Regions from separate parts of the Streptomyces sp. NPDC021080 genome, predicted to be linked through region 2. Evidence: riboswitches for the same ligand, from Rfam matches in the RefSeq annotation. Region 2 holds a riboswitch; each other region holds the start of a gene.
What was found. Region 2 has a riboswitch for cobalamin ahead of metE (5-methyltetrahydropteroyltriglutamate--homocysteine S-methyltransferase). Riboswitches for the same ligand answer to the same signal wherever they lie in the genome.

Region 1 (7,292 bases), on a different contig from region 2:
GTCCCAGGCCCGTCCAAGGGTGTCGCGGGTGTCCCGCGGAGCCGGTTCGCCCCGCCCGCCGGCCTCGTCCGTCGTCCGTGGGTGCTCCCGCCCGTCCGGGGTGTCCCGGTGCCGCTCAGTCATGACGCGATCCTGCCAGGCGCCCTCCTTCGCGCACCCCTTGCGGGAGTGCTCGCGGGACGGATGCGGGAGGTGTCCGGCCGCCAAGACCCCATGGTTGTATGTGATTTACATCACTTCACATCAATGGAACGCCGACGTGACCCCGCTCGGACATTCACCGCGGATCACACCCCGTGGCCGGTCCACTACGACCCGACCGACGCCCGGACACCACCTCCGGGGCGACCGCTTCGGCCCTCCGGAAGGTGTGACGACGGCTACAGCCTGGACGTGACGGGGATCTCGCTCCTCAAACCTGCTCCGACCCGATGGCCGCGCCCGACCCCGCGAGCCCAAGTGGAGCACGGAATTCCGCATCCGTTCGAGCCTGCCGAGCCGGCCTCCGACACAAGCGGAACGACTGTCCACCGTTCGAGACATCGCGAAGTCCGACCCAGTTCACCTTCCGTTCACCCAGGTTGCCTACGGTCCACCTGCCACTGACGTCCAACAGAAGCCTGGGTAAATGGAACACATCACGCTCCTCCTCGGAATCGTGATCGTCACCGCTCTCGTGTTCGATTTCACGAACGGTTTCCACGACACCGCCAACGCGATGGCCACCACCATCTCGACCGGCGCTCTGAAGCCCAAGGTCGCGGTGGCCATGTCCGCCGCCCTCAACCTTGTCGGCGCCTTCCTCTCCGTCGAGGTCGCCAACACGATCTCCAAAGGCCTCGTCGACGAGACGGGCATCCGGCCGGAGGTGATCTTCGCCGCGCTCGTCGGCGCGATCCTCTGGAACCTGGTGACGTGGCTCGTCGGACTCCCCTCCAGTTCCTCGCACGCCCTCATGGGCGGTCTGGTCGGCGCCACCATCGCCTCCGCCGGCACCGGCGCGGTGCACGGGGACGTCCTGGTCGGCAAGGTGCTCCTGCCCGCCGTCGCGGCCCCGATCGTCGCGGGCCTGGCGGCGATGGTCGCCACCCGGCTGTCGTACAAGCTCAGCGGTGACGCCGAGACCAAGGCCACCAAGAAGGGTTACCGCGCCGGCCAGATAGCCTCCGCGGGCCTGGTCTCGCTGGCCCACGGCACCAACGACGCGCAGAAGACGATGGGCATCATCACCCTGGCCCTGGTCGCCGGTGGCGCCGTCGCTCCCGACTCCGACCCGCCGGTCTGGGTCATCCTCTCCGCCGGTCTCGCGATCGCGCTCGGCACCTACCTGGGCGGCTGGCGCATCATCCGCACGATGGGCAAGGGCCTGACCGACCTCCAGCCGCAGCAGGGTTTCGCCGCCCAGACCAGCGCGGCCACGGTCATCCTGGCCTCCTCGCACATCGGCTTCTCCCTCTCCACCACGCACTCGGTCTCCGGTTCCGTGATGGGTGCGGGCCTCGGCCGCAAGGGCGGTGTGGTCCGCTGGTCCACCGCCACCCGCATGGCCGTCGCCTGGGTCCTCACCCTGCCCGCCGCCGCGATGGTCGGCGCCCTCGCCGAGTGGGTGACCGGTTTCGGCGCCTGGGGCACCGCGCTCGTCGCCGTCTTCCTGGTCGCGTCCAGCTTCGCGATCTGGCGCCGCTCGCGCCGCGAGGTCATCGACCACAACAACGTGAACGACGACGCGGAGCCCGCCGGTGTGGTGACGCAGGCCATCGCCGCCGTCACCCCGCCCCCGGCCGGCACCGTGGCCGACGGCCTCACGGCCACCATCCCCGCTCCGGCCGAGCCCACGGTGAACCCGTCGGCGCAGTCCCGCGTGGCCTGAGACCCGAAGGAAAAGCAGCATGAACATCGACTGGTCAGCTCTCGGATCCGTCTTCGGGGTCAGCCTCGGAGTGACCGTGGCCCTCGTCGCCCTCTTCACCCTCGGCGTCGCCGGCCTCTCCAAGAAGGAGACGTCCCAGGGCGGTTCCGCGGTCGCGGCGGCCACCGGCGCCTACGTCTGCTTCGCGGCCTGCGCCGCGGCGGTGGCGTACGGCATCTCCCTGATCATCACCAAGTAGCCCGGCACGGGGCCTGGTCCGGACGACAGGCCCCGCGACCCGCAACCGGGTCGCGCCGGGCGGTACCGCGCGTGGGGTGCGGGACGGATCACCGTCCCGCACCCCACGCGTATGTGTCCCCCGCCCCACGCGCACGGGTCCCGCGCCCCACGCGTATGTGGGCCTGCGCACACTGTCCCTCCGCAGGTCAACAGCCAGTTGACGGCCGTTCTCGCCCCGTGGTGGACTGCCGGAGCCAAGTACGGCGGCATGAGAGGAAGCCGGTGCGAATCCGGCGCGGTCCCGCCACTGTCATCGGGGAAGGAACTCCCCGGGAGCCAGGAACTCTCACCGCCGGTCTCGTCGAACCAGGGCGTGGACACCCTGAGTGAGGACATATCGCCATGCGCGGCTGCCCGTTGCCCGTTCCGCTGAGTACGAAGGTTCCGCCTCACCCCACGGCCGGCTGACCCCGTGCGTGCCGATCGCGTCTTCGCGTACGGCGCCGCCGCCGGCCTTCTCGGCGACCTGCTGCTCGGCGATCCCCGCCGGGGGCATCCGGTCGCCGCGTTCGGGCGGGCCGCCGCGGCCGTGGAGCGGACCCTGTGGCGGGACCACCGCGGGTGGGGCGCCCTGCACACCGCCGTCTGCGTGGGCGGCGCCACCTCACTGGCCGCGCTCGCGAGCCGCCGCGTACGCACGTCGCGTACCGCCTCCGTCGCCCTGACCGCCGCCGCCACCTGGTCCGTCGTCGGGGGAACCTCCCTCGGCCGCGAGGCACGGGCGATCGGCGGCGCCCTCGCGGCGGGTGACCTGGGCGTGGCCCGGGAGCGGCTGCCGCATCTGTGCGGACGTGACCCGCAGGCGCTGGACGCCGACGGCGTCGCGCGCGCCGTCGTCGAGTCCGTCGCCGAGAACACCTCCGACGCCGTCGTGGGCGCGCTGGTCTGGGGCGCCGTCGCCGGCGTGCCTGGCCTCGTCGCCTTCCGCGCCGTCAACACCCTCGACGCCATGGTCGGACACAAGTCCCCCCGGTACCGGCGCTACGGCTGGGCCTCCGCCCGGCTGGACGACGTCGCCGGCTGGCCGGGGGCCCGGCTGACCGCCGTCCTCGCGGCCGTGGCCGGGCCGGACCCGCGCGGCGCCCTGCGCGCCTGGCGCGCGGACGCCCACCGGCATCCGAGCCCCAACGCCGGGCCCGTGGAGGCCTCGTTCGCGGGCGCGCTCGGCGTGCGGCTCGGCGGCACCCTCTCGTACGGCGGACGGGTCGAGCACCGGCCCGTGCTGGGCGGCGCGGGGCGCGCCGTCCAGGTCCACGACATCGAACGGGCCGTACGGCTCTCCCGGCGCGTCGGCTGGCTCGCGCTCGGGGTGAGTGCCACCGCACGGGTCCTGCTCACCCGAACCGGACGGGTTCCGTCCATCAGGAAGGGGCGCACCGCATGAGCGGCGGGCTGCTGATCGCCGGAACCACCTCCGACGCGGGCAAGAGCGTCGTGACCGCCGGGATCTGCCGGTGGCTGGCGCGCCGGGGCGTCAAGGTCGCGCCCTTCAAGGCGCAGAACATGTCCCTGAACTCGTTCGTGACCCGCGAGGGCGCCGAGATCGGGCGGGCGCAGGCCATGCAGGCGCAGGCCGCCCGGGTGGAGCCGACCGCGCTGATGAATCCCGTGCTGCTCAAGCCGGGCGGCGACCGCACCAGCCAGGTCGTCCTGATGGGAAAGCCGGTCGGCGAGATGAGCGCGCGCGGGTTCTTCGGGACGGCCGGGTCCGCGGCGGACCCCTCGTCGGGTGCCGCATCGCCCGGGGACCGGCTGCGCGGGGGGCGCCAGGAAGCACTCCTGGCGCCCGTCCTCGACTGTCTGGCGCAGTTGCGGGGCACGTATGACGCGGTGATCTGTGAAGGAGCCGGCAGCCCGGCCGAGATCAATCTGCGGCGCACCGACATCGTGAACATGGGGGTGGCGCGGAACGCGGGGCTTCCCGTGCTCGTCGTCGGCGACATCGACCGGGGCGGGGTGTTCGCCTCGTTCTTCGGGACGGTCGCGCTGCTGTCCCCCGAGGACCAGGCGCTCGTCGCCGGGTTCCTCGTCAACAAGTTCCGGGGTGACGTCAGCCTGCTGGAGCCAGGCCTCGACATGCTGCACGGCCTGACCGGGCGGCGCTCGTACGGCGTACTGCCGTTCCGGCACGGTCTGGGCATCGACGAGGAGGACGGGCTGCGCGTCTCGCTGCGCGGGGCCGTCCGCGAGTCCGCGGTCTCCTCACCCGTCGGCGAGGACGTCCTGCGGGTCGCCGTCTGCGCGATCCCGCTGATGTCCAACTTCACCGACGTGGACGCGCTGGCCGCCGAACCGGGCGTCGTCGTGCGGTTCGTGGACCGGGCCGAGGAACTGGCCGACGCGGACCTGGTCGTCGTGCCCGGGACCCGGGGCACGGTCAAGGCGCTCCGGTGGCTGCGCGAGCGCGGCCTCGCGGACGCCGTCGCACGCCGGGCCGCCGAGGGGCGGCCCGTCCTCGGCGTCTGCGGCGGCTACCAGCTCCTCGGGGAGCACATCGAGGACGACGTCGAGTCCCGCGCCGGTCGGGTCGAGGGGCTCGGGCTCCTCCCCGTACGCGTGCGGTTCGCGCGGGAGAAGACACTGGCACGGCCGGTGGGCACGGCCCTCGGCGAGCACGTCGAGGGGTACGAGATCCATCACGGCGTCGCCGAGGTGACCGGCGGCGAGACGTTCATGTCCGACGCCGCGGGACAGGGCCTGGACGGCTGCCGGGTCGGCTCCGTCTGGGGCACCCACTGGCACGGATCACTGGAGTCGGACGGATTCCGGCGGGCCTTCCTGCGCGAGGTGGCCGCCGCCGCGGGCCGCCGCTTCGTGCCGGCCCCCGACACGTCGTTCGCGGCGCTGCGCGAGGAGCAGCTGGACCGGCTCGGCGACCTGATCGAGGAACACGCGGACACGGACGCGCTGTGGCGGCTCATCGAGTCCGGCGCGCCACAAGGACTGCCCTTCATTCCACCGGGAGCACCCGCATGAGCACTGTGTTGTTGTTGTCGACCGCCGACACGGACCTGCTGGCGGCCCGCGCCAGCGGCGCCGCCTACCGGATCGGCAACCCGACCCGGGTGGACGTCACGGGCGAACTCCCCGCGCTCACCCGGGGCGCGGACCTGGCCGTCGTGCGCCTCCTCGGCGGCAAGCGGGCCTGGGAGGACGGGCTGGCGTTCCTGAAGGCCTCCGGGATCCCGACCGTGCTGCTGGGCGGCGAGTCCGTCCCGGACGCCGAGCTGATGGCCGAGTCGTCGGTGCCCGCCGGTGTCGTCGCGGAGGCGCTGCGCTATCTCGTCGAGGGCGGTCCGGCCAACCTGTCCGAGCTGGCCCGGTTCCTGTCCGACACCGTGCTGCTGACCGGTGAGGGCTTCGAGGAGCCGCACCGGACCGCCGAGTTCGGCGTCCACGGCGAGCGCGCCTTCACCGAGGGCCGGCCGACGGTCGGCGTGCTGTTCTACCGGGCGCACGAACTGTCCGGGAACACCGCGTTCGTGGACACCCTGTGCGACGCGATCGAGGCGCGCGGCGCCAACGCCCTTCCCGTGTACTGCGGTTCGCTGCGCGGAGCCGACCCGGGCCTGTACGAGATCCTCGGCCGGGCCGACGCGCTCGTCGCCACCGTCCTGGCGGCGGGCGGCACCCACGCCTCGCAGGCGTCCGCGGGTGGCGACGAGGAGGCCTGGGACATCGGGGCGCTCGCCGACCTCGACGTCCCCGTCCTCCAGGGGCTCTGCCTGACCTCGTCGAAGAGCGCCTGGGAGGCCTCGGACGCCGCCCTGTCCCCGATGGACGCGGCCATGCAGGTCGCCATCCCGGAGTTCGACGGCCGCCTGATCACCGTGCCGTTCTCGTTCAAGGAACAGGGACCCGACGACGTCCCGGTGTACGTCGCCGACCCCGAGCGGGCCGCCCGGGTCGCCGGAATCGCCCTGCGGCACGCGGAGTTGAAGCACAAGCCGAACGGCGAGAAGAAGCTCGGGATCGTCTTCACCGCCTACCCGACCAAGCACTCCCGGGTCGGCAACGCGGTCGGCCTCGACACCCCCGCCTCCGCGGTCCGGGTCCTCGACGCGCTCCGCGACGCGGGCTACGCCCTCACCGAATACCCCGACAACGGCGACGAGTTGATCCACCGGCTGATCGCGGCCGGCGGCCACGACGTCGAGTGGCTGACCGAGGAGCAGCTCGCCGCCGCCCCGGCACGGGTGCCGCTCGCCGACTACCGGGCCTGGTTCGACACCCTCGACCCCGCGCTGCGCGAGGGCATGCTGGAGGCCTGGGGCGAGCCGCCGGGCTCCCTCTACGTCGACGGCGACGACATCGTGCTCGCCTGCCTGGAGTTCGGGAACGTCGTCGTGATGATCCAGCCTCCGCGCGGCTTCGGCGAGAACCCGATCGCGATCTACCACGACCCCGACATGCCGCCCTCGCACCACTACATGGCCGCCTACCGCTGGCTGGAGAACAGTTTCGGCGCGGACGCCGTCGTGCACATGGGCAAGCACGGCACCATGGAGTGGCTGCCGGGCAAGGGGCTCGGGCTCAGCGGCGGCTGCGCGCCCGACGCCGTCCTCGGCGAACTCCCGCTGATCTACCCGTTCATCGTCAACGACCCCGGTGAGGGCACTCAGGCCAAGCGCCGCGGGCACGCCACCGTCGTCGACCACCTCGTACCGCCGATGGCCCGCGCCGACACCTACGGCGACCTCGCGAAGCTGGAGCAGCTCCTCGACGAGTACGCGCTGGTCTCCGACCTGGACCCGACGAAGGCCCCCGCGGTCCGCGCGCAGATCTGGACGCTGGTCAAGGCGGCCGAGCTGCATCACGACCTGCATGTCGACGAGCAGCCGGACGACGGCGACTTCGACGAGTTCGTCATGCACATCGACGGCTATCTCTGCGAGATCAAGGACGTACAGATCCGCGACGGCCTGCACATCCTGGGCGGCGGCCCGGAGGCCGAACCACGGGTGAACCTCGTGCTCGCCGTGCTGCGCGCCTCGCAGGTGTGGGGCGGAGCGGCCAACGCGCTGCCCGGTCTGCGCGCCGCCCTCGCCGAGCACTTCGGCCTGGTGGAGAAGGAGTTGCTCGCCGAGCCGGGCGCCCCGGTCAAGGCGCCCGTCGAGCTGACCGACCTCGTGGAGGGTCCGGC
Region 2 (7,292 bases):
CGGGGTGAGTGTGGTCTCCTGCGCGATCCGGCCCGTGACGTCGACCGTCCGGCCCCTCGTCGAACCGCCCGCCCCGTACGTCACCGAGACGAACGTCGGCGACAGGGCCTCCAGTCGGCGGATCGCCGTCCAGAGCCCCGCCTCGGCCTGCGCGGTGCGCGGCGGCATGAATTCGAAGGAGAAGGAGCGGCCTCCTCGTGCCAGCAGGTCGCGAATGGACACTGCGCTGTCGTGCCGTGTGCTCGGGATACCGAGAGCCATGTGCGGGTGCTTCCTCCGATGCCGGGGCGCCGGGGGAGGACGGCGGCCGCGTCCTCCCCCGGGCGATGGGACCTGCTGTCAGGACGCGGAGAGTTCTTCACGGACCGTGCGCGCGGCGGCGACCAGGTTCTCCAGCGAGGCACGGGTCTCGGACCAGGCGCGGGTCTTCAGGCCGCAGTCGGGGTTGACCCACAGGCGTTCGGCGGGGATGGCCTTGAGCCCGGCCCGCAGGAGGCCGGCGGCCTCCTCGGCGCTCGGGACGCGCGGGGAGTGGATGTCGTACACGCCGGGACCGGCCTCGCGCGGGTAGCCGTGGGCGGCGAGTTCGCGGGCGACCTGCATGTGGGAGCGGGCGGCTTCCAGGCTGATGACGTCGGCGTCGAGGTCGTCGATGGCCTGGACGATGTCGCCGAACTCGGCGTAGCACATGTGCGTGTGGATCTGGGTGTCCGGCCGCACTCCGGCCGTGGCGAGCCGGAACGCCTCGGTCGCCCATGCCAGGTACGCCGGGCGGTCGGCTGCCCGAAGAGGAAGCGTCTCGCGCAGTGCGGGCTCGTCCACCTGGATCACCGAAGTGCCCGCCGCCTCCAGGTCGTCTACCTCGTCGCGCAGGGCGAGGGCGACCTGTCGGGCGGTGTCGCCGAGGGGCTGGTCGTCGCGGACGAAGGACCAGGCGAGCATGGTGACGGGGCCGGTGAGCATCCCCTTGACCGGGCGGTCGCTCAGCGACTGGGCGTAGGACGTCCAGCGCACGGTCATCGGCTCGGGCCGGGAGATGTCGCCGGCGAGGATCGGCGGACGGACGTACCGCGTGCCGTAGGACTGCACCCAGCCGTGCTGCGTGGCGAGGTAGCCGGTGAGCCGCTCGGCGAAGTACTGGACCATGTCGTTGCGTTCGGGCTCGCCGTGCACCAGGACGTCCAGGCCGGCCTTCTCCTGGAAGGAGACGACCTCCTGGATCTCCGCCTTGATGCGCTCCTCGTACCCGGCCGTGTCGATGCGGCCGGCGCGCAGGTCGGCGCGGGCGGTGCGCAGTTCGGTGGTCTGCGGGAAGGAGCCGATGGTCGTGGTCGGCAGCAGCGGCAGCCCGAGGTGGGCGCGTTGGGCCGCGGTGCGTTCGGCGTAGGGCTGGGCGCGGCGGGCGTCGGCGTCGGTCACGGCCTCGGCGCGGGCTCGCACGGCCGGATCGCGCGTGATCGGCGAGCCCGCGCGGGAGGCGAGTTCGGCGCGGTTGACGGCGAGTTCGGCGGTGATGGCGTCGGTGCCGAGGTCGAGGCCCTTGGCGAGGGTGGTGATCTCGGCGGTCTTCTGCCGGGCGAAGGCCAGCCAGCGCAGGATCTGCGGTTCGATGTCCCGCTCGGCGGCGGCGTCCAGCGGCACGTGCAGCAGGGAGCAGGAGGCGGCGACATCGACCCGGTCCGCGAGCCCGAGGAGAGTGCCGAGGGTGGACAGCGACTTCTGAAGGTCGTTGATCCAGATGTTGCGGCCGTTGACCACGCCGGCGATCAGACGCTTGCCGGGCAGCCCGCCGACGGCGGCCAAGGCGTCCAGGTTGGAGGCGGCGGCCTCGGTGAAGTCCAGCGCCAGCCCGTCCACCGGCGCCTTGGCCAGCACCGGCAGGGCGTCGCCGAGGCGGTCGAAGTAGGACGCGACGAGCAGCTTCGGCCGGTCGGCGAGACCGCCGAGCTCGTGGTAGGCGCGCTCGGCGGCGTTCAGCTCGGCCGGGGTGCGATCCTGCACGAGGGCGGGCTCGTCCAGCTGCACCCACTCGGCGCCGGCCGCGCGCAGGTCGGCGAGAACCTCGGCGTACACGGGAAGCAGCCGGTCCAGGAGCGTCAACGGCTCGAAGTCCGCGGGCACGCCGGGGGCGGGCTTGGCGAGCAGGAGATAGGTGACGGGGCCGACCAGTACGGGACGGGCGGTCAGTCCCAGGGCGAGGGCTTCCGTCAGCTCGGCGACCTGCTTGGTGGAGTCCGTGGCGAAGACGGTGTCAGGTCCCAACTCCGGTACCAGATAGTGGTAGTTGGTGTCGAACCACTTGGTCATCTCCAGCGGAGCGACGTCCTGGGTACCGCGGGCCATCGCGAAGTAGCCGTCCAGGGCGTCCGCCTCGACGGCGGCGCGGTGGCGTTCCGGGATCGCGCCCACCATGACGGTGGTGTCGAGGACGTGGTCGTAGTACGAGAAGTCGCCGGTGGGCACCTCGTGGACGCCGACGTCGGCGAGCTGCCGCCAGTTGCTCCGCCGGAGCTCGGCGGCGGTGTCCCGGAGGGCGTCGGCGGTGACGCGGTCCTTCCAGTAGCCCTCGATCGCCTTCTTGAGTTCCCGGTTCGGGCCCTGGCGGGGGTAGCCGTACACGGTGGCTCGTGCTGCCGCGGCTGCGGACTTGGTGGTCACGGAGATCTCCTTCGCGAGATGAATCCCTGAGATCCCGGGACGGGACGCGAGCGCGAAGGGGTGACGAACCGGGCGGTCACGATCCCGCGCGGCGAGGCACGGTCGTTCCGCCTGGTATGTACGCCGACCCGCCCACGAGGTCACCGGGATGTCCGCGCGCGGAACGGTCCGCACACGGGCAACGGGCAGGTCTTCGGACTCGCGGGCACGTCCTCCGGCCGGAGGACACCTATTGGCCGTCGCTTCCCGGACCCGTACGTCGGATCCAGTGCGTATGACGGCGGTCGTTCCCGCTCACCGCTGCGGGGCAGTCCCGGATTCCCACCGGGTTCCCTCTTACGACGCATCCCGCCTGGCGGACGGGGCGAACCAGCTGCACCGCCCAGCCTAGGGGCAGTTCGCCCGCGCGGCCGACCGCGACCGGCATTCGGATGGTGAGGTGGGACACGGGAAGGGCATGTGTGGGACCGGGCGATGGCGGGAAGCGTCGCCCTCGCGCTTCCCGCCTTTCCCCTGTCGTCCCTTCCCTGCTGCCCGTGAAGGCCATGCGGGCGAGGGAGTTCCGCGCTGCGTGCGGCTCCGACTTGCCTCGGCGTACGCCCCTCCAGCCCTGGCGCCTGCTGCGGAAGCTCCGCTGCGGCACCACCCGCGTCACCGGCCTCGTCAAGGCCGTCCTCACCCTGGAGTTGACCGACTAGGTTTGAGGAGGAAGCCTCACCGCCTCCTATACTCCTGACGTGTTTGATACGCCGAACCTCTTCCACGTTTCGTCCGTGCTCAACCGACGGTCGATCGCTCAGCATGGCCTGGATTGGACCCGGATGGGCGCCGCACGGGGAATCGCCGGCAGCCGCCGCCCTGAGGTGGAGGGGATCTTCGTCTGTCAGGGCGAGGAGGCAGCAGAGTTCTTCCTTCAGATCAACAACACCGGCGGGTCGGTCGATCTCTGGTCCGTGGACGGCGTCGATGAGGGGTTGCTCCTCGACAACGGCAACGGATTCTTCTACCTGCCCGGCCGCATACCAGCCGCGCGAGTCCGCCTCGTGCGAGCAGACATTCCTCCGCAGCCTGGTTTTTGACTTCGCGCGGCGGTACGGCTGAGGGCAGGCCCGCGCGGAATCGGGCTGCGCGCTCGGCGAAGGTGTGACCGCAGCGCAGGTGGGCCAGGGGCGTCAGCGCCCGGCGGCTGCAGGCCGGCCGCCGCCGGGTACTGATCAGTCGTCGCCGAGCGGCCAACCCCCGCCACCGCCACCACCGCCGCCGCCGCAGCAGCAGCAGCGCGGAAGCGGACAGGCGCAGCCCGGACGGGTGGGCAATGCCCCGGGGCTCCAGGCGGAGAAGGCTGCCGTTGGCCGACAACCCGTCTGCCCGGGGCTTCGTTCGGAGTGCGCTGCGTAGGTGCTTGGGCCGTCGTCGTGGCGGGACCTACTCGGGCCTGCCGACGCCCTCCACCGCCGGACCGGCGGACTGCGCCGGTCCGGCGCGGCCCGTCGTACCGGCGTCGCCCGCGAGCGCGGCGGTGTGGTGTCCGGGGGCGGCCATCCCGCACGGCGCGCATCCGGCCGCCGCCTCCGGCCGCAGCGGTACGCCGCCTGCGCGCAGTACGTCGCGGAGGTCGAGGATGAGCGGGAACACCTCGTGGTTGTGGTCCTCGCCCTGCTCGTCCCAGGCACGCTGCTCGGCCTCGACCGCCATCCGGTCCTGGGCGAAGACACGTTCGGTGAAACGGCGGATGAGCGGCCAGGCGAGATGCAGCGCGCCCGGGACCGACGGCTTCGCGATCGTCAGCAGGCCGTAGGCGTGATTGACCCGCTGCTCGGCGTCCTCCGGCACGTAGGCGGCCCAGAGCGAGAACACCGGAAGCTCGCTGCCCTCGGGGACGTCCCTGAGCGTCTGGTACGGGTACTCGGTGCGGATCGTGATGACGTCGGGCCGGTCCTGGCCCCCGAACCCCTCCGCGGACAGCAGCCCCGCACCCCGGTCCTTGCGGCCTCCGGCCGGGACGAAGAGGTACCGCGCCTCGACGTGCCGTGGCCCGGTGTCGTACCCGAGCAGTTCCGGCCGGATCCTGCCGAGCACGCTCCGGTGCAGGAACTGATGGTTCATGTCGAGCAGGTTCTCGTGCATGAACGAGTAGTGGCAGCGCACGGTGCGGGAGAACGTCATCGTGCGGTGTCCGGCGGAGTGGTACTCGGGCAGGAAGGGGAACGGCGCCTCCTCGGCCAGCGCCGGGTCACCAGGGAAGACGAACACCAGGCCGTAGGCCTCGCGGACCGGATACGAGCGCACCCCGCGCGGCGGCCGCTCGCAGCCCTTGGGCAGGTACGGGATCTGCGAGATGCGTCCGTCGCCCCGATAGGCCCACGCGTGGTAGCAGCAGCGCAGGACGTCACCCTCGACCACACCCATGCTCAGCGGCACCTGACGGTGCGCGCACCGGTCCTCCAACGCGTGGACGACACCGCCGCGCCCCCGGTACAGCACGATCCGCTCACCGGCGAACACGGCCGCGAACGTCCGGTTGCGCCGCACCTTCCGGGAGGTCGCCACCGGATACCAGTGGTCGGGCGAGATGCCGACCCGGCGCAGGTCGGGGATGGTGCCGGGCCGGGCCGTGGGACGGCTGTCCGAGTGGCGCGGCACCGACCCCTCCGGGCGGGAGGCGGCGTGCTGGTCCGGTCCGGGGCGGTCGTGCCGGGCCTCGGTCATGAGCGGTGCTCCCTTGCACTGGGGGCGCGAGATCGCGACGTGCGGCAGCGGGGAGACCGCGCGGCAGGCCCACGGGTCCGCGTTCCGCCGCGTCGCCACCCCGTCCAGGGAACTCACCCCGCGGCAGTAGGCGGTCCAGCCCCGCCGTGGCGGGGCTCCACCTTCCCACCGTCACCGCGGGCGCGACGGCCGTCAACCGCGGAGGTGCGTTGGTGTTACGCCCGCTCCACCCCGTTCCAGGAGGCGGTGACCCCGGTCGTCGCGATTCGCTGGCGAAGGCGTCGCGGAACTCGGGAAGATCGTCCGGTCCGGCTCCGTGGCGACCAGGACACGCGGTTCACGCAGGAATCGCCCTGCGCGCCGCACGGCCGGGCCCTCTGCGCCGGAAGCGAGGAAACGGGGGCCGGGCCGGTCCCCGAACAGCCGGTGGGTCATGGTCATGTGCGGATCCGGCCCTCGTCGTTCGTCAGAGCGCGGGGACACGCAACGCGAGCAGGGCGATGTCGTCCTTGGGGTCGGTACCGGCCATCCGGTCCGTGATCTCGTTCAGCAGAGCGTCCAAGGGGCGGCCGGCGTGGGCTGCCAGCATGCGGCCGACCGCGTCGATGGTCAGGTCCATGTCCTCGTCGGGGTGTTCGACCAGCCCGTCGGTGTACAGCATGAGCAGGCTGCCGGGTGCCAGGACCAGTCGGTTCTCACTGCGGGGCGGCGCGTCCAGACCGGGGAAGAGCATGATGTCGTGCCGGGTCAGCCGGTGGACCGAACCGTCGGGCCGTACGACGAGTGGGGGCGGATGTCCGGCGTTGGTCCAGGTCAGCTCCCAGCTGCCCCCCTCGGCTGTACGGCAGGGGCGCAGATGGGCGTGGACGAGGGTGCCGCTGGCGTCGAGACCAAGGGTGGCATTGGCGTGTTCCAGCGCGCTGACCGCCTGCGCGGGCCCACCGCCCGCGTGGTCGAGGTCGGCCTGACGGAGCATGCTGCGTACCTGACCCATCAGGGCGGCCGCCCGCATGTCGTGGCCGGTGATGTCGCCGATGGACAGCACCAGCACGTCCGGTGCGGCGGAGTCCTCCCCGTCCTGGGCCCCGCCGGGCAACAGGAAGGCGTCGTACCAGTCGCCGCCGACCAGATCCGTGCGCGCGGCCGCCCGGTACAGCGAGGCCAGGTCCAGAGACGGCACCGAGGGCACATCGGTGAGCAGGGCCTTCTGCATCTCCCGGGCCACGTCGACGCGGTTGTCCACGAACAGCGCCCGTTCCACGGCCCGCGCGGTGTACCCGGCCAACGAGGCGAGCACCGCCTGTTCCACGATGTCGATCTCGTGGGGGTGGTCCCAGCCCAGCACCAGCGTGCCGAGCGGGAGGACCGTACCCGGCAGCGGCACGCACACCGCGGTCTGCAGCCCCAGCGTCGTGAACGCCTCGACCGCCTCAGGCGCGTAGTCGCGCCTCAACTGCGCCGTGTCCGTGATGGTGATCGTCCGGTTCTCCCTGGCCGCCCGCGCGGTCGGCCAGGAGGCATCGAGTGTGTACGTCTCGTACGTGCGCTCCATCGGCGTGCTGCCCATCACGTCGACCATGCGCCGCAGCCGCCTCTTGGTATCTCCCTCCACCAGCACCAGCCCTACGTACACGGGCTTGAGGTCGCTGCTGACCAGGTTCCCCACCTGCTCCCGGACGTCGGCCAGGCCGGTGGTGTCGGCCAGCGCGTCCGCGGCCCGCAGCAGCAACCGGGAATGCTCCAGCGCGGCGCGATGCCGCCTGGTCACGTCGTCCGCCTCGGCCCGCGCCCTCGCCTCGTCGGCGCGAGCCTGCTCATGGTGGCGCGAGACGATCCGCAGCCGCAGCTCCGCACTGCACGCCGCCGCCAGGTCCTGGAGCAGTTCCAGCTCACGTGCGGTCCACTCCCGCGGACGGCTGTCGATC
Region 3 (7,292 bases), on a different contig from region 2:
ATCCAGGAGGCGGGCGCGACGGCCGACCTGGAGCTGGCCTACACCCTCGCGGACGGCGTGGAGTACATCCGGGCGGGCCGCGAGGCGGGCCTCGACGTGGACGCGTTCGCTCCGCGGCTCTCGTTCTTCTGGGCGATCGGCATGAACTTCTTCATGGAGATCGCCAAGATGCGGGCGGCGCGCCTGCTGTGGGCCAAGATGGTCCGCCAGTTCGACCCGAAGAACTCCAAGTCCCTCTCCCTGCGGACCCATTCGCAGACGTCGGGCTGGTCGCTGACCGCGCAGGACGTGTTCAACAACGTCACGCGTACGTGTGTGGAGGCCATGGCCGCGACCCAGGGGCACACCCAGTCGCTGCACACCAACGCCCTGGACGAGGCGCTCGCCCTGCCCACCGACTTCTCCGCGCGGATCGCCCGCAACACGCAGCTGCTGATCCAGCAGGAGTCCGGTACGACCCGGGTCATCGACCCGTGGGGCGGCAGCGCGTACATCGAGAAGCTGACGTACGACCTCGCGCGCCGTGCCTGGCAGCACATCGAGGAGGTCGAGGCGGCGGGCGGCATGGCGCAGGCCATCGACGCCGGCATCCCCAAGCTCCGGATCGAGGAGGCTGCGGCCCGTACCCAGGCCCGCATCGACTCCGGCCGCCAGCCGGTCATCGGCGTCAACAAGTACCGCGTGGAGACCGACGAGCAGATCGACGTCCTCAAGGTCGACAACTCCTCCGTGCGCGCGCAGCAGATCGAGAAGCTGCGCCGGCTGCGGGCCGAGCGTGACAGCCAGGCGGTCCAGGAGGCGCTGGAGGACCTGACGCGGGCGGCGGCCGGTGAGGGCAACCTGCTGGAGCTGGCGGTGCGCGCGGCCCGCGCGAAGGCCACCGTCGGCGAGATCTCCGACGCGCTGGAGAAGGTGTACGGCCGGCACGCGGGCCAGATCCGTACGATCTCCGGGGTGTACCGCAACGAGGCAGGGGAGTCCCCGTCCGTGGACCGCACCCGCACCCTGGTGGACGCGTTCGAGGAGGCCGAGGGCCGGCGCCCGCGCATCCTGGTCGCCAAGATGGGCCAGGACGGTCACGACCGCGGCCAGAAGGTGATCGCGACGGCCTTCGCCGACCTCGGCTTCGACGTCGACGTCGGCCCGCTGTTCCAGACGCCGGGCGAGGTGGCCCGGCAGGCGGTCGAGGCGGACGTGCACATCGTGGGCGTCTCGTCGCTGGCCGCCGGACACCTCACCCTCGTACCGGCGCTGCGCGAGGAGCTGGCGGCGGAGGGGCGTGAGGACATCATGATCGTGGTCGGCGGGGTGATCCCGCCGCAGGACGTGCCGACGCTGCTGGAGATGGGCGCGGCGGCGGTCTTCCCGCCCGGGACGGTGATCCCGGACGCGGCGTACGACCTCGTCCAGCGGCTCTCTGCCGACCTCGGGCACGACCTGTGATCGAACTCGACACCTATGTCAAGGGTGTGCTCGACGGGAAGCGGGCGCTGGTCGCCCGCGCCATCACGCTCGTCGAGTCCACCCGGCCCCAGCACCGTGCGCTGGCGCAGGAGTTGCTGACCGAACTGCTGCCGTACAGCGGCAAGGCCCGGCGCATCGGCGTCAGCGGGGTGCCGGGCGTGGGCAAGTCGACCTTCATCGACGCGTTCGGCACGATGCTGACCTCGCTCGGGCACCGGGTCGCGGTGCTCGCCGTCGACCCGTCCTCCAGCCGTACGGGCGGCTCGATCCTCGGTGACAAGACCCGTATGGAGCGCCTCGCCGTGGACCCGGCAGCCTTCATCCGCCCCTCCCCCACCGCCGGCACGCTCGGCGGGGTGGCGAAGGCGACCCGCGAGTCGATCGTGGTGATGGAGGCGGCCGGCTACGACGTGGTACTGGTGGAGACGGTCGGCGTCGGCCAGTCCGAGACCGCGGTCGCGAACATGGTCGACTCCTTCCTGCTGTTGACGCTGGCCCGTACCGGCGACCAGTTGCAGGGCATCAAGAAGGGTGTCCTGGAGCTGGCGGACGTGATCGCCGTCAACAAGGCGGACGGCCCGCACGAGCGTGACGCGCAGTCGGCGGCACGTGAACTGGCGGGCGCGCTGCGGCTGATGCACGGCAAGGACGCCGTCTGGACGCCGCCGGTGCTGAGTTGCAGCGCCCGTGAGTCGGCCGGCCTGGACACTCTCTGGGACCGTCTGGAACAGCACCGGACGCTGCTCGACTCGACCGGCGCTCTCGCCGACAAGCGCCGTGACCAGCAGGTGGACTGGACCTGGACCATGGTCCGGGACGAGCTCCTCGGCCGGCTGCGCTCCGACCAGGCCGTACGGGCCATGGCTCCCGACCTCGAACGGCAGGTACGGGAGGGCGCCTTGACGGCGACGCTCGCGGCGGAACGGATTCTGAAGGCATTCGGCGGCGAGGGCCGCTGACACGAACGGCGGTGGCGGGGCAGGTCGGAGCCCGGCCACCGCTCAGGACCGGCAGTCGCGGGCCGGGCACCGCACCGGTGCCCGGCCCCGGCCGCCGCGGCGCCGGGTGACCGCGCGAACGGTCCCCGAAGCAGCCCCGCCCGTCGGTCCCCGAGCAGCCCTGCCCATCGGGCCGCACCGCACGTCATGAACACGGGCCGCCCGGCCGCCGTACACAGGAGCACCGGAAACCTTCCGGTGCTCCTGCTCTTTGACCCTCCGGCGTCTCGCCGCCGGGTCTTCGAGCCGGACGGGCGTTGCTATCGGGCGAGGTGCAGACGGTGCCGAGAACCAGAGTGGGATCAGCACGGGCGCAGTACGTCAATACGTATGCCGCGCACGTTCAGGACGCGTTCAGGTTGACCTTGTCAAGGTTCGACAGAGATCAAATCCCCCACATGCCGCAGGAGAACTCCTTTGACGACGAAATCCGTGATGAAGAAGCTGCCCGAGGTCACTCTGGCGTTCTGGATCATGAAGATCGCCGCGACGACCCTGGGTGAGACGGCGGGTGACCTCTTCGCCCAGACCCTCAAGCTCGGTTACTTCGTGACCACGATCATCCTGTTCCTGCTCTTCGTCGTGACGCTGGTCGTCCAGCTCAGGTCCCGCCGGTACAACCCGTTCTTCTACTGGACCGTGATCCTGTCGACCAGCATGGCCGGCACCACGATGTCCGACTTCATGAACCGCGACGCCAGCGCCAAGTACCTCTCGGGCGGCGCCACCTCGCTCGGCTGGGGCCCGCAGGGCCTCGGTCTGGGCTATCCCGAGGGCGCGGCCATCCTGATCTCGCTCCTCCTGGCGATCTTCCTCGCCTGGAAGCTGAGCGGGATGACCTTCCAGATCCGGGACATCGTCACCTTCCGCGGCGAGGCCCTGTTCTGGTCGGCGATCCTCGTGTCCAACACGCTCGGCACGTCGATGGGCGACTTCCTCTCCGACAGCTCCGGCCTCGGCTACCTGGGCGGGGCACTGCTCGTCACGGGGCTGCTCGCGGTGCTCGTCGCGCTGATGAAGGTTCCGCCGGTGTCCAACGTCCTGCTGTTCTGGATCGCCTTCGTCCTCACCCGCCCGCTCGGCGCGACGGCCGGTGACTTCCTCACCAAGCCGATCGCCAAGGGGGGACTCGACCTCGGCACCGCCGGCTCGTCGGCCGTGCTGCTCGTCGTCCTGTTCGGCCTCATGGCCTACGCGCAGGTCCAGGAGCGCCGTGGTGCCGAGCCCGGTCCGGAGGCGGAGGCGGTCCGGCAGGAAGCCGGTAGTCGGTGAGACCGGCCTCGGGCATGTCTCCGCGGCCCTGACGCGAGAGAGCCCCTCGGACGGTACCGAGGGGCTCTCCTTCATGCCGGGCGACTCAGCTCGCAGTCGGAACCGTTCGCCCGGAGGCGACCGTCGCGGGCTTGGGGTTGAGCATGCGCTCGGCCAACTCGCCGAAGACCAGGCCGAATCCGGCCCACAGGACGGTCTGGATGGCGAGGGCGGAGAGCCTGAACCGCCACAGCAGGGTGGCCGGGAAGTCCTTGGGCACCTCGTTGATGACGGGCAGGAACTCGTAGGCCAGGCCGATGACGACGGCGAAGGCGGCCACCGCGGTGACGGTGGCGTACCAGGTGCCGAGACTCGGGGCGAGGCGCTTGCCGAGGATGGTGGCACCCACCGCGAGGAGCACGCTGAGGACCATCATCAGGAAGTACAGGGCGGTCCGCTTGCCGATGGTGTCGGGGTCGCCGACCGAGGGCGGGTTGGCCGGGTACTTCAGGAACGGCACGACGTACACGGCCAGGAGCGCGGTCCCGGACAGCAGGAGCGCGGTCGCGCGGGGACCGAAGCGGCCCACGCGGCCGAGGGCGAAGCAGTAGGCGAGCGCTGCGATGCCGCCGAACGAGACGCCGTAGACCAGGACACCGGTGGCGAGGCCCGCGGTGGACTGGAGGCTGCGGGAGACGAGTTCGACCTCGTGCCCGTGGGCGTGCGAGTGGGCCTCCTCGAAGCCGATGGCGCTGTCGACAGTCGGCTCACCGAGCAAGTAGGCGACGACCAGGGCCAGTACACCCGCCGCGAGGCCGGCGAGCATGCCGCGCACGAGCAGGTTTCTTACCGTTGCGGAGTTCATGAGTGAGTGCTGTCCCTCGCGTCAGTGGCAGGGGAAACCGAGCAGGTGGCGGGCGTCGTGCACCCACTCGTGGACGTCCTCGCCGGAGACGACGGAGGTGGCGCCCTGTTCGGCGCCGACGAAGTACAGCAGGACCAGCATCAGGATGCCGAAGAAGACCGCCCAGGGGACGATCGCACCGATCGGCAGCTTGGCGGGGAGAGCGGAAGTGGTGGCTGTCGGCGGAGCGACGGTCTGCGCCATGGCAGGACCTCCTCGGGAGTTCGCGTCCCATCTCGGTGGTGCACAGGATGACGCCTACGGGTCTGACTCACGCGGCGCCCAGCGTGGCTGGGACGTCTCGTTCACAGTGGCGCGACCGTGCCGGATTTCCACCGGCTTCCGTCTTGACGTCATCGATATCGGACCGACCGTACCGCGTGCCGACTACCCCGCCAAGACCGCGCCGACCGGGGTGATCTTCCTCTCGTCCCAGGTGGCGGGTCCTCGCAGCGGTCAGAAGGCGCCGTCGGACAGCCCGAGTTCACGCTCCCCGAGGGGGGCGAAGAAGCGCTCGACGTCCGCGTCGGTGACCTCGGCGAGCGTGGCCGGGGACCAGCGCGGGTCACGGTCCTTGTCGATGATCTGGGCCCGGACGCCCTCCACCAGGTCGGGGGCGGACAGAGCCGCGCAGGACACCCGGTACTCCTGGTCCAGCACGCGCTCCAGCGAGCCGAGCCGCCGGGCGCGGCGCAGGGCGGCCAGCGTGACCTTCAGGGCGGTGGGCGAGTTCCCGAGGAGGATCTCCGCCGTCTCCTTGGCGGCCGGGTCGCCGACCGCGAGCAGCCGCTGGACGATCTCCTCGACCGTGTCGGCGCTGTAGCAGGCGTCGATCCACGCGCGCCGCTCCGCGAGCTCCGCCGGGGGCGCGGGCCGCGTGTGCGTGGCCAGTGCCTGCGCCACGGGCCGGTCCGCGAGGTCGGACACGAACTGCCGGAGCGAGGAGGACGGCACATGGTGGTCGGCGAGACCGCACAGGATCGCGTCCCCGGCGCCGACCGAGGTGCCGGTCAGGGCCAGATGGGTGCCGAGTTCGCCCGGGGCGAGGGCGAGCAGACGGGTCCCGCCGACGTCGGGGACGAATCCGATGCCGGTCTCGGGCATGGCGACGCGCGAGCGTTCGGTGACGATCCGGACGCTGCCGTGCGCGGAGATCCCGACGCCGCCGCCCATGACGATGCCGTCCATGACCGCCACGTACGGCTTGGGGTAGCGGGCGATCCGGGCGTTGAGGTGGTACTCGTCGCGCCAGAACGCGGCGGAGGCGGTGCCGTCCCCGTCGCGCGCGTCGTCGTGGACGACACGGATGTCGCCGCCCGCGCACAGCCCGCGTTCCCCGGCGCCGGTGATGACGACGGTCTCGACGGCGGGGTCGTGCTCCCAGACGGTGAGCGCCTCGTCGATCCGGCGCACCATCGCGTGGTTCAGGGCGTTCAGGGCCCTGGGCCGGTTGAGGGTGAGGTGGGCGGCCCGTCCGTCGGTGCGCAGCAGGACGGATTCCTCCGCGCCGGACGCCTCGGTGCCGTTCATCCGAACGCCTCCGTCCGGCGGCGGGCCACGATGACGCGCATGATCTCGGTGGTTCCTTCCACGGTCCGCTCGGTTCGCCGGTGACGGCGATCTCCCCGCCACCGTACCCACCGGGTGACCGGGCCCGGCCGTCAGGCCTGCTCGTCGCCCTGCCCGAGCGCGTACAGCCGCGGCAGGTTGACCACGATCGCCTCCTGGGTGCTGCGGGCGATGACGACGACGGCCTCCTCGTCGGGATCCGGGTTCTCCTCGCGGTGCGGGACGAACGGGGGCACGAAGACGTAGTCACCGGGCGAGGTGCGCAGGCGTACTTCCTCGGGCCGCTCCCCCGAGTCGTCGACGAAGACGAACTCGGGGTGCCCGCTCACCACATGGATGGCGGTCTCGGACTCTCCGTGGTGGTGGTCCGAGGACGCGGTGGAGGGGGCGACGTGGGTCTGGCCCATCCACAGTTTCTCGGAGCCGACGGTGGTGCCGCTGATGGCGGCGAATCGGCGCATGCCTCCCGTCTGCGCCGTGTCGCCGTCGAGGGCGTCGGCGCGGATGTGGTGCAGGCGGGTGCGCAGCGGGTGTCCGGACTGCGCTGCGGCGTCCGGGAGATGGGGGTGGAAACCTTCGCCGGGGGTCGTGGGCGGCTCGCTCATGGAGGGGGACGCTAGAGCGGCCCGGAAAAGGATGTCAAGAGGTGTCCATTGCCGTTCACCTGCGGCAATGTTCCCGCAATGTATGCGGGGAAGGGGGAGAAACCCGGTCGGCGGACACCGCGTCGGGCATCATGTGCGCATGCATATTTCCGCGAAGGCGGACTACGCCACGCGGGCCCTGCTGGAGCTCGCCCGCGAACCGGCCCGCCCCCTGACCTGCGAGGCCATGGCCTCCTCACAACACGTTCCGTTCCGGTTCCTCAAGTCCGTGGTGGGCGAGTTGCGCCGGGCCGGACTGGTCCGCAGCCAGCGCGGCTGCGAGGGCGGGTACTGGCTCGGCCGGCCCGCCGACGAGATCACCCTTCTGGACGTCGTACGCGCGGTGGACGGTGAGCTGATCACCTTGCGGGGCGAGCCGCTGGCCGGGCTCGACTACCCGGGGCCCGCCTCCGGACTCCCCGGGATATGGCGCCGTATCGAGGCGGACGCCGCGGCGGTTCT
Region 4 (7,292 bases), on a different contig from region 2:
TCGAGCCCGTCTGGCTGACCTGCTTGAAGCAGCCGTTGGCCACGGTGCAGGCGGACAGCCCGTACTGCGAGCGGTAGGTGGCCAGGTCGGAGGCGGCGTTGGGGTCGTTGTAGGCGTCGACCACGGCGACCGTCATGCCGGAGCCGCCCGTCGAGGGCAGGTTGTAGGCGCTGTGCAGGTTGGCCGGGCTGAGGCCGGACACCGCGGCGGCGGCGTCGGGGGAGACCTTCGCCGCGAGCTTCTGCGCGATGTCGGTGCGGCGCTGGGCGAAGCACGACATCTGGCCGGGCTTGGCGGCCTCGGCGCACAGGTGCTCGGTCGCGACCTTCTGGCCGGCCCTGCCGGTCGCGTGGACCGTCTGCCGGGCGGGGTCGGTGAGGGCCTTGGCGTTCTGGGTGGTGCGCGATACGTGGGGGGCCGGCGCGGCCTGCGCGCTCGCGGGCGGGGCCGCGGTGAACCCGGCGAGGCCGAGTGCCAGGGCGGGGAGGGCGGTGGTGAGGAGTCTTCGCAGGCTCCGGGCCGGTCTGCCGGCGGGTATCGGGCGCTGGGAACGCATGGGGGTGTCGCCTCCATCGGTTCGAGGCCGGCGCCGCTTCGGCCCGGGTGAGGCCGTTCGCGGTGCCAGGGCCGGAAGTGGGGTTCTCGGCGCTCTGAAAGGGCGGGCCCGTGACGCGCGTAGCGTGAACGTGGAGAGACACGTCATGGGCATGCCAAATCAGTCGTCCCGGTGTGCCGCGGTGCGTGGCGTGACGGGACGGCCAGAACGTAACCGGGGGGAACGGCGTGCGAACAGCCGTGCCGGAAGAACTTTGCCGCTCCATGGACGGGGATTGGAACGGTGATTGGAGGCGCGGGGGCAGTACGTGACGAAAGCCGGGCCGCAACGGGCGGCCCGGCTCTCATCGGTGACGGTCAATCAGGGCGACCGGAACGGTCAGAAGTCCTCGTCGAAGTCGACGGTGCCCTCCACCGCGACCTGGTACGCGGACGGCCGGCGCTCGAAGAAGTTGGTCAGTTCCTGGACACCCTGGAGCTCCATGAAGGAGAACGGGTTCTCGGAGCCGTACACCGGCGCGAAGCCCAGCCGCTGCAGGCGCTGGTCCGCGACGCACTCCAGGTACTGCCGCATCGACTCGGTGTTCATGCCCGGCAGGCCCTCGCCGCACAGGTCACGGCCGAACTGCAGCTCCGCCTCCACGGCCTCGCGCAGCATGTCGGTCACCTGCTCCTGGAGCAGGTCGTCGAAGAGCTCCGGCTCCTCCTTGCGGACGGTGTCGACGACCTCGAAGGCGAAGCTCATGTGCATCGTCTCGTCGCGGAACACCCAGTTGGTGCCGGTTGCCAGGCCGTGCAGCAGACCCCGGCTGCGGAACCAGTAGACGTACGCGAAGGCCCCGTAGAAGAAGAGCCCCTCGATGCACGCGGCGAAGCAGATCAGGTTCAGCAGGAAGCGGCGGCGGTCGGCCTTGGTCTCCAGCCGCTCCAGCTTCTCCACCGAGTCCATCCACTTGAAGCAGAACTGCGCCTTCTCGCGGATGGAGGGGATGTTCTCGACCGCGTCGAAGGCCGCCGAGCGGTCCTCGGGGTCGGGCAGGTAGGTGTCGAGCAGCGTCAGATAGAACTGGACGTGCACGGCCTCCTCGAAGAGCTGACGGCTCAGGTACAGCCGCGCCTCGGGGGAGTTGATGTGCTTGTACAGCGTCAGCACCAGGTTGTTCGCCACGATCGAGTCGCCCGTCGCGAAGAACGCGACCAGTCGGCCGATCATGTGCTGCTCACCCGGCGTCAGCTTCGCGAGGTCGGCGACGTCCGAGTGGAGGTCGACCTCCTCGACGGTCCAGGTGTTCTTGATGGCGTCCCGGTAGCGCTCGTAGAAGTCCGGGTAGCGCATGGGACGCAGGGTGAGTTCGAAGCCCGGGTCGAGCAGGTTCTTGAATCCAGGGGTGTCGGCACGCAGTGCCGCCGTTGAGGGGAGGTGGTCGGGCGACGGGTGGGCGGAGCTCATTACTGGCAGGCCTCGCAGGACTCGGGGTTTTCGAGGGAGCAGGCGACGGCGTCGGGGTCGGCGGCCTGCTGGACGGGGATGACGGTCTCGGGCCGCGCCTGCGCCTGGGCCGCGCGGGCGATGCGCGTCGCCGGGCGAGAACGCAGGTAGTACGTCGTCTTCAGGCCCGCCTTCCAGGCGTACGCGTACATCGAGGAGAGCTTGCCGATGGTCGGCGTCTCCAGGAACAGGTTCAGCGACTGGGCCTGGTCGAGGAACGGGGTGCGGGCGGCGGCCATGTCGATCAGGCCGCGCTGCGGGATCTCCCACGCCGTGCGGTACAGGTCGCGGACGTCCTGCGGGACCCAGGTGAAGCCCTGGACCGAGCCGTTGGACTCGCGCAGCGCCTCACGGGTCTGCGCGTCCCACACGCCGAGCGCCTTCAGCTCGGCCACCAGGTACGAGTTGACCTGGAGGAACTCGCCGGAGAGCGTCTCGCGCTTGAACAGGTTCGACACCTGCGGCTCGATGCACTCGTACACGCCCGCGATCGAGGCGATGGTGGCGGTCGGCGCGATGGCCAGCAGCAGCGAGTTGCGCATGCCGACCTCGGCGATCCGCTCCCGCAGGGCGGCCCAGCGCTCCGGCCAGTTCAGCTCGACGTCGAAGTGGTCCGGGTGCAGCACACCGCGGGCGGTACGGGTCTTCTCCCAGGCCGGGAGCGGTCCGTTGCGCTCGGCGAGGTCCGCGGAGGCCTCGTACGAGGCGAGCATGATCCGCTCGGCGATCCGGGTGGACAGGGCGCGGGCCTCGGGCGAGTCGAAGGGGATCCGCAGCTTGAAGAAGACGTCCTGCAGACCCATCGCGCCGAGGCCGACCGGACGCCACTTGGCGTTGGAGCGGCCCGCCTGCTCGGTCGGGTAGAAGTTGATGTCCACCACGCGGTCGAGGAAGGTCACCGCGGTGCGCACGGTCTGATCGAGCCGCTCCCAGTCGATGTCCCCGCCGGTCACGAACGCGCCCAGGTTGACCGAACCCAGGTTGCAGACCGCCGTCTCCCCGTCGTCCGTGACCTCCAGGATCTCGGTGCACAGGTTCGAGGAGTGGACCGTGTGACCCGGCTCCGCCGTCTGGTTGGCGGTGCGGTTGGCGGCGTCCTTGAAGGTCATCCAGCCGTTGCCGGTCTGCGCGAGGGTGCGCATCATGCGGCCGTAGAGGTCGCGGGCCGGGATGGTCTTCCTGGCGAGGCCCGCCTCCTCGGCCTTGCGGTAGGCGGCGTCGAACTCGTCGCCCCACAGGTCGACCAGCTCGGGCACGTCGGCCGGGGAGAACAGCGACCAGACGCCGTCCTCGTTCACCCGGCGCATGAACTCGTCCGGGATCCAGTGCGCGAGGTTCAGGTTGTGCGTACGCCGGGCGTCCTCACCGGTGTTGTCGCGCAGCTCCAGGAACTCCTCGATGTCGGAGTGCCAGGTCTCCAGGTAGACCGCGGCCGCGCCCTTGCGCCGGCCGCCCTGGTTCACCGCGGCGACCGAGGCGTCGAGCGTCTTGAGGAACGGGACGATGCCGTTGGAGTGCCCGTTGGTGCCGCGGATCAGCGAACCGCGGCTGCGGATGCGGGAGTACGACAGGCCGATGCCGCCGGCGTGCTTCGACAGCCGCGCCACCTGGTGGTAGCGGTCGTAGATGGAGTCCAGCTCGTCCAGCGGGGAGTCGAGGAGGTAGCAGGACGACATCTGCGGGTGGCGCGTGCCGGAGTTGAAGAGCGTGGGGGAGGAGGGGAGGTAGTCGAGGCGGCTCATGAGCCGGTAGAGCGCGGCGACCTCGTCCACCGAGCGGACGGTGTCGTCCTCCGCGAGACCGGAGGCCACCCGGAGCATGAAGTGCTGGGGCCTCTCGACGACCTTGCGGGTGATCGGGTGCCGGAGCAGATAGCGGCTGTGCAGCGTGCGCAGCCCGAAGTAGCCGAAGCGGTCGTCGCCCTCGGCGTCGATCAGCGCGTCGAGGGAGGCCGTGTGCAGCGTCACGAACGCGGCCGTACGGTCGGCGATCAGACCCTCGCGGTGGCCGACGGCGACCGACTCGGAGAAGGTGCTCACGCCCTGGGAGGCGGCCTCGGCGGCGATGGTGATCGCGAGCAGGCGGGCGGCCAGCCGGGAGTAGGCGGGGTCCTCGGAGATGAGACCCGCGGCCGCCTCGGTGGCCAGTTCGCGCAGCTCGGCCTCGTCGGCCCGGGCGGACCGGCCGCGCAGCGCCGCGGCGGCGACCCGGCCGGGGTCGGCGTCGGGGAGGTCGGCGGTCAGCTCCGTCAGGGTCCGCAGCAGCACGGTCCCGGGACCGTCGGTCTCCACCGGGGCCTGCTGCGCGGTCACTGAAGCCGGATCGGCTGGCGCGATGGTCACGTGTGGCTCTCCTAGCTCGGCACGGGGCCTCACGGGCGGGAGCGGGGCACACGGGAGCGCTTTCGGGCAGCAGCGCACCGCGTCCACCGGCCCATTCCGCGAGGCCCGGACGTCGTCGGCACCCGGGCCGGACGGCCGGGGCGCGCTGTCGGCAGGTCCTCGGACTGACGCGAGTACGGGCACACGCAGACGCGAACACGCACAAGTACACCGTTGCGGGACAGTTCCGGATTTGCACCGGATTCCCCTGCGGCGACAGCGACCATGAGCATACATCTTGTGCCGGGCTTCGGGACTGCCCCCACATCTTGTGTCCGCTTGATGCCCGGGAGCGCTACGGAGTGTGTCGGAGCGTCAACTCGTAGGTGAGCGGCAGGATGCCGTCGAGCTCCGGCAAGGGGCTCCGGCCGCGGTCCGGGCCGCGATCCCGCCGACGACGGGGTGCTCCTTCGGCCGGGCGCTCCTGACGACGACGTCCGTGCGAGTGGGTGTGCCCGACCGGCACGGCGGCGGGGGGGGGGGGGGGGGCCGCCGCCGCCCCCCCCCCCCCCCCGGCGGCGGGCGGGGGGGGCGCCCCCCCCCCCCGCCCCCGCGGCCCCCCCCCCCCCCCGCCCGGCCGCGGGGGGGGCCGCGTCCCCGCCGCCGAGGGGGTGTTCGGTGGGCCGGGGGCGCGTGCGGCCGCGGCCGGTGGGTGTGGGTGTGCCCGACGGGCCGGGGGGGGGGCCGCCGTTTTTCCCCCGGCGGCCCGCCGCCCGCGGCTGTCGCGGGACCTGTCCCCGTCCCTGTGGCCCGAGGCGGGGACAGGTCCCCCGCGGGTCCTAGTGGCTCGCGTCGGCCGTGGCCGGCGGGAGTTCCGTCTCGACGCCGGGGTCGCCCGCGTCGGCCGTGTAGTCCCCGGGCGAGGTCTCGTCCACGCCTTCCGGGGCCTTGAACGCCCTGAGGGCGAAGGTGAGGACCACGGCCACGGCCACGTTCAGGACGAACGCCGTCAGACCGATGTAGCCGATCTCCCCGATGCCGGGGATCTCCTTCGAGCTGCCGCCGAAGTGCTTCTGGGTCGGCGAGGCCACCCCGTAGGCGGCGATCGTGCCGTAGAGCATGCCGACCGCCCAGCCGCCCAGCAGCGCCCAGCGGTGGAACCAGCGGGTGAAGAGACCGCCGACCAGCGAGGGGAAGGTCTGCAGGATCCAGATGCCGCCCAGCAGCTGGAAGTTGATCGCGACGGTCTTGTCCATGGTCAGGACGAAGACCAGCGCACCCACCTTCACCAGGAGCGAGACCAGCTTGGAGACCCTGGTCTCCTGCCGCGGGGTCGCGGCCGGATTGATGAAGTCCTTGTAGATGTTGCGGGTGAACAGATTCGCGGCCGCGATCGACATGATGGCCGCCGGGACGAGGGCGCCGATGCCGATGGCGGCGAAGGCGACGCCCGCGAACCAGTCCGGGAACATGTTCTCGAAGAGCTGGGGGATGGCCAGTTGGCCGTTGGTGACCTTCACCCCGGCCGCGATCGCCATGAACCCGAGCAGCGCGAGCAGCCCCAGCATCAGTGAGTACAGCGGCAGGATCGTGGTGTTGCGGCGGATCACCTCCCGGCTGCGGCCGGACAGCGTCGCGGTGACCGAGTGCGGATACATGAACAGTGCCAGTGCCGAGCCGAGCGCGAGCGTGGCGTACGTCCACTGGCCCGCCTCGGCCGGGACGAGCCCGCCGGCGCCCGCGGCCGTGTACTTGGCGCCCGCCGCCTTGAAGATCTCGTCGAAGCCGCCGAGCTTGATCGGGATGTAGATGATCGCCACCGCGATCACGATGTAGATCAGCGTGTCCTTCACGAACGCGATCAGAGCGGGCGCCCGCAGGCCCGAGGAGTAGGTGTACGCGGCCAGCACACCGAACGCGATGAGCAGCGGCAGGTCCTTGACGAACCAGTTGGAGGACGCGCCGCCGCCCAGGCCCATCACGTCCAGGACGGCCTGGATGCCGACGAGTTGGAGCGCGATGTACGGCATGGTGGCGAGGATGCCGGTGACGGCCACGGCGAGGGACAGGCCCTTGGAGCCGAAACGGCCGCGCACGAAGTCCGAGGTCGTCACATAGCCGTGGCGGTGCGAGACCGACCACAGGCGGGGCAGGAAGGTGAAGATCAGCGGATAGACCAGGATCGTGTACGGCACGGCGAAGAAGCCGGCCGCGCCCGCCGCGTAGACCGCCGCGGGCACGGCGACGAAGGTGTACGCGGTGTAGAGGTCGCCGCCGAGCAGGAACCAGGTCACCCAGGTGCCGAAGGACCGTCCGCCCAGGCCCCATTCGTCGAGCGTGTGCTCGTCGGCGGCCCTGCGCCAGCGCGCGGCCAGGAAACCCATGACCGTGACGGCCAGGAAGAAGAAGATGAAGACGCCGAGAGCGACGCCGTTCACACCGTCTTTCATGCTTCCGCACCCTCCTTCACGGAGGTGCGGGCCCGTTGGTCACGCCGCCACAACTGGTACGCGATCACGGTCAGCAGCGTGGAGAGGGGTACCCACAGTATTTGGTACCAGTAGAAGAACGGGATACCGATGAACGCCGGCTCGGTCTTCGTGTAGGAGCCGACCCACAGCATCGCCACGAAGGGCGCGAGCAGGCACAGGCCGATCACCACACGTACCGGTGTCACCACCGGTGGTTTCACTTCGGGCAGGTCTGACACAGGTCGTCTCCGTCCCCTCATCGATCACCTGGGTAACGCGCAGGCAATCTAGGGGACGGTCCGGCTTTAGGGAACACCGCAGCGCGGTGGCGGCTGTGGAGGGTTCGTGTCGGGCACGGGGTCCGTGCCCCGTGCCCGAGGAACGCTCCGCGGCGCTCAGTCCTGCGGGCGCTTGAGGCGGGCGACGAACTTGTACCGGTCGCCGCGGTACACCGAG

Region 1: it holds a riboswitch for cobalamin, as region 2 does, so the genes downstream of both, ACH4S8_RS35795 (cobalamin biosynthesis protein) here and metE (5-methyltetrahydropteroyltriglutamate--homocysteine S-methyltransferase) in region 2, are expected to answer to the same signal.
Region 3: it holds a riboswitch for cobalamin, as region 2 does, so the genes downstream of both, ACH4S8_RS06680 (CbtB-domain containing protein) here and metE (5-methyltetrahydropteroyltriglutamate--homocysteine S-methyltransferase) in region 2, are expected to answer to the same signal.
Region 4: it holds a riboswitch for cobalamin, as region 2 does, so the genes downstream of both, ACH4S8_RS16835 (ribonucleoside-diphosphate reductase subunit alpha) here and metE (5-methyltetrahydropteroyltriglutamate--homocysteine S-methyltransferase) in region 2, are expected to answer to the same signal.

Annotation. Positions count from the first base shown of each region.
Region 1 is NZ_JBIRQM010000018.1:83,878-91,169, forward strand. It holds gene ACH4S8_RS35780 (class II aldolase/adducin family protein) at 1-123, opposite strand, end outside; gene ACH4S8_RS35785 (anion permease) at 629-1,870, shown strand; gene ACH4S8_RS35790 (hypothetical protein) at 1,890-2,108, shown strand; cobalamin riboswitch at 2,313-2,456, shown strand; gene ACH4S8_RS35795 (cobalamin biosynthesis protein) at 2,562-3,533, shown strand; gene ACH4S8_RS35800 (cobyric acid synthase) at 3,530-5,125, shown strand; gene cobN (cobaltochelatase subunit CobN) at 5,122-7,292, shown strand, end outside.
Region 2 is NZ_JBIRQM010000034.1:26,593-33,884, reverse strand. It holds gene metF (methylenetetrahydrofolate reductase [NAD(P)H]) at 1-261, opposite strand, end outside; gene metE (5-methyltetrahydropteroyltriglutamate--homocysteine S-methyltransferase) at 340-2,658, opposite strand; cobalamin riboswitch at 2,825-3,047, opposite strand; partial or broken gene ACH4S8_RS43385 (IS5/IS1182 family transposase) at 3,261-3,356, shown strand; gene ACH4S8_RS43380 (hypothetical protein) at 3,396-3,737, shown strand; gene ACH4S8_RS43375 (Rieske 2Fe-2S domain-containing protein) at 4,084-5,367, opposite strand; gene ACH4S8_RS43370 (GAF domain-containing SpoIIE family protein phosphatase) at 5,834-7,292, opposite strand, start outside.
Region 3 is NZ_JBIRQM010000002.1:596,846-604,137, forward strand. It holds gene scpA (methylmalonyl-CoA mutase) at 1-1,443, shown strand, start outside; gene meaB (methylmalonyl Co-A mutase-associated GTPase MeaB) at 1,440-2,423, shown strand; gene ACH4S8_RS06670 (hypothetical protein) at 2,880-3,734, shown strand; gene ACH4S8_RS06675 (CbtA family protein) at 3,820-4,578, opposite strand; gene ACH4S8_RS06680 (CbtB-domain containing protein) at 4,600-4,821, opposite strand; cobalamin riboswitch at 4,862-5,008, opposite strand; gene ACH4S8_RS06685 (enoyl-CoA hydratase/isomerase family protein) at 5,074-6,147, opposite strand; gene ACH4S8_RS06690 (cupin domain-containing protein) at 6,279-6,791, opposite strand; gene ACH4S8_RS06695 (RrF2 family transcriptional regulator) at 6,931-7,292, shown strand, end outside.
Region 4 is NZ_JBIRQM010000006.1:225,098-232,389, reverse strand. It holds gene ACH4S8_RS16845 (putative Ig domain-containing protein) at 1-556, opposite strand, end outside; gene ACH4S8_RS16840 (ribonucleotide-diphosphate reductase subunit beta) at 935-2,005, opposite strand; gene ACH4S8_RS16835 (ribonucleoside-diphosphate reductase subunit alpha) at 2,005-4,386, opposite strand; cobalamin riboswitch at 4,519-4,668, opposite strand; gene mctP (monocarboxylate uptake permease MctP) at 5,205-6,815, opposite strand; gene ACH4S8_RS16825 (DUF3311 domain-containing protein) at 6,812-7,075, opposite strand; gene ACH4S8_RS16820 (GntR family transcriptional regulator) at 7,232-7,292, opposite strand, start outside.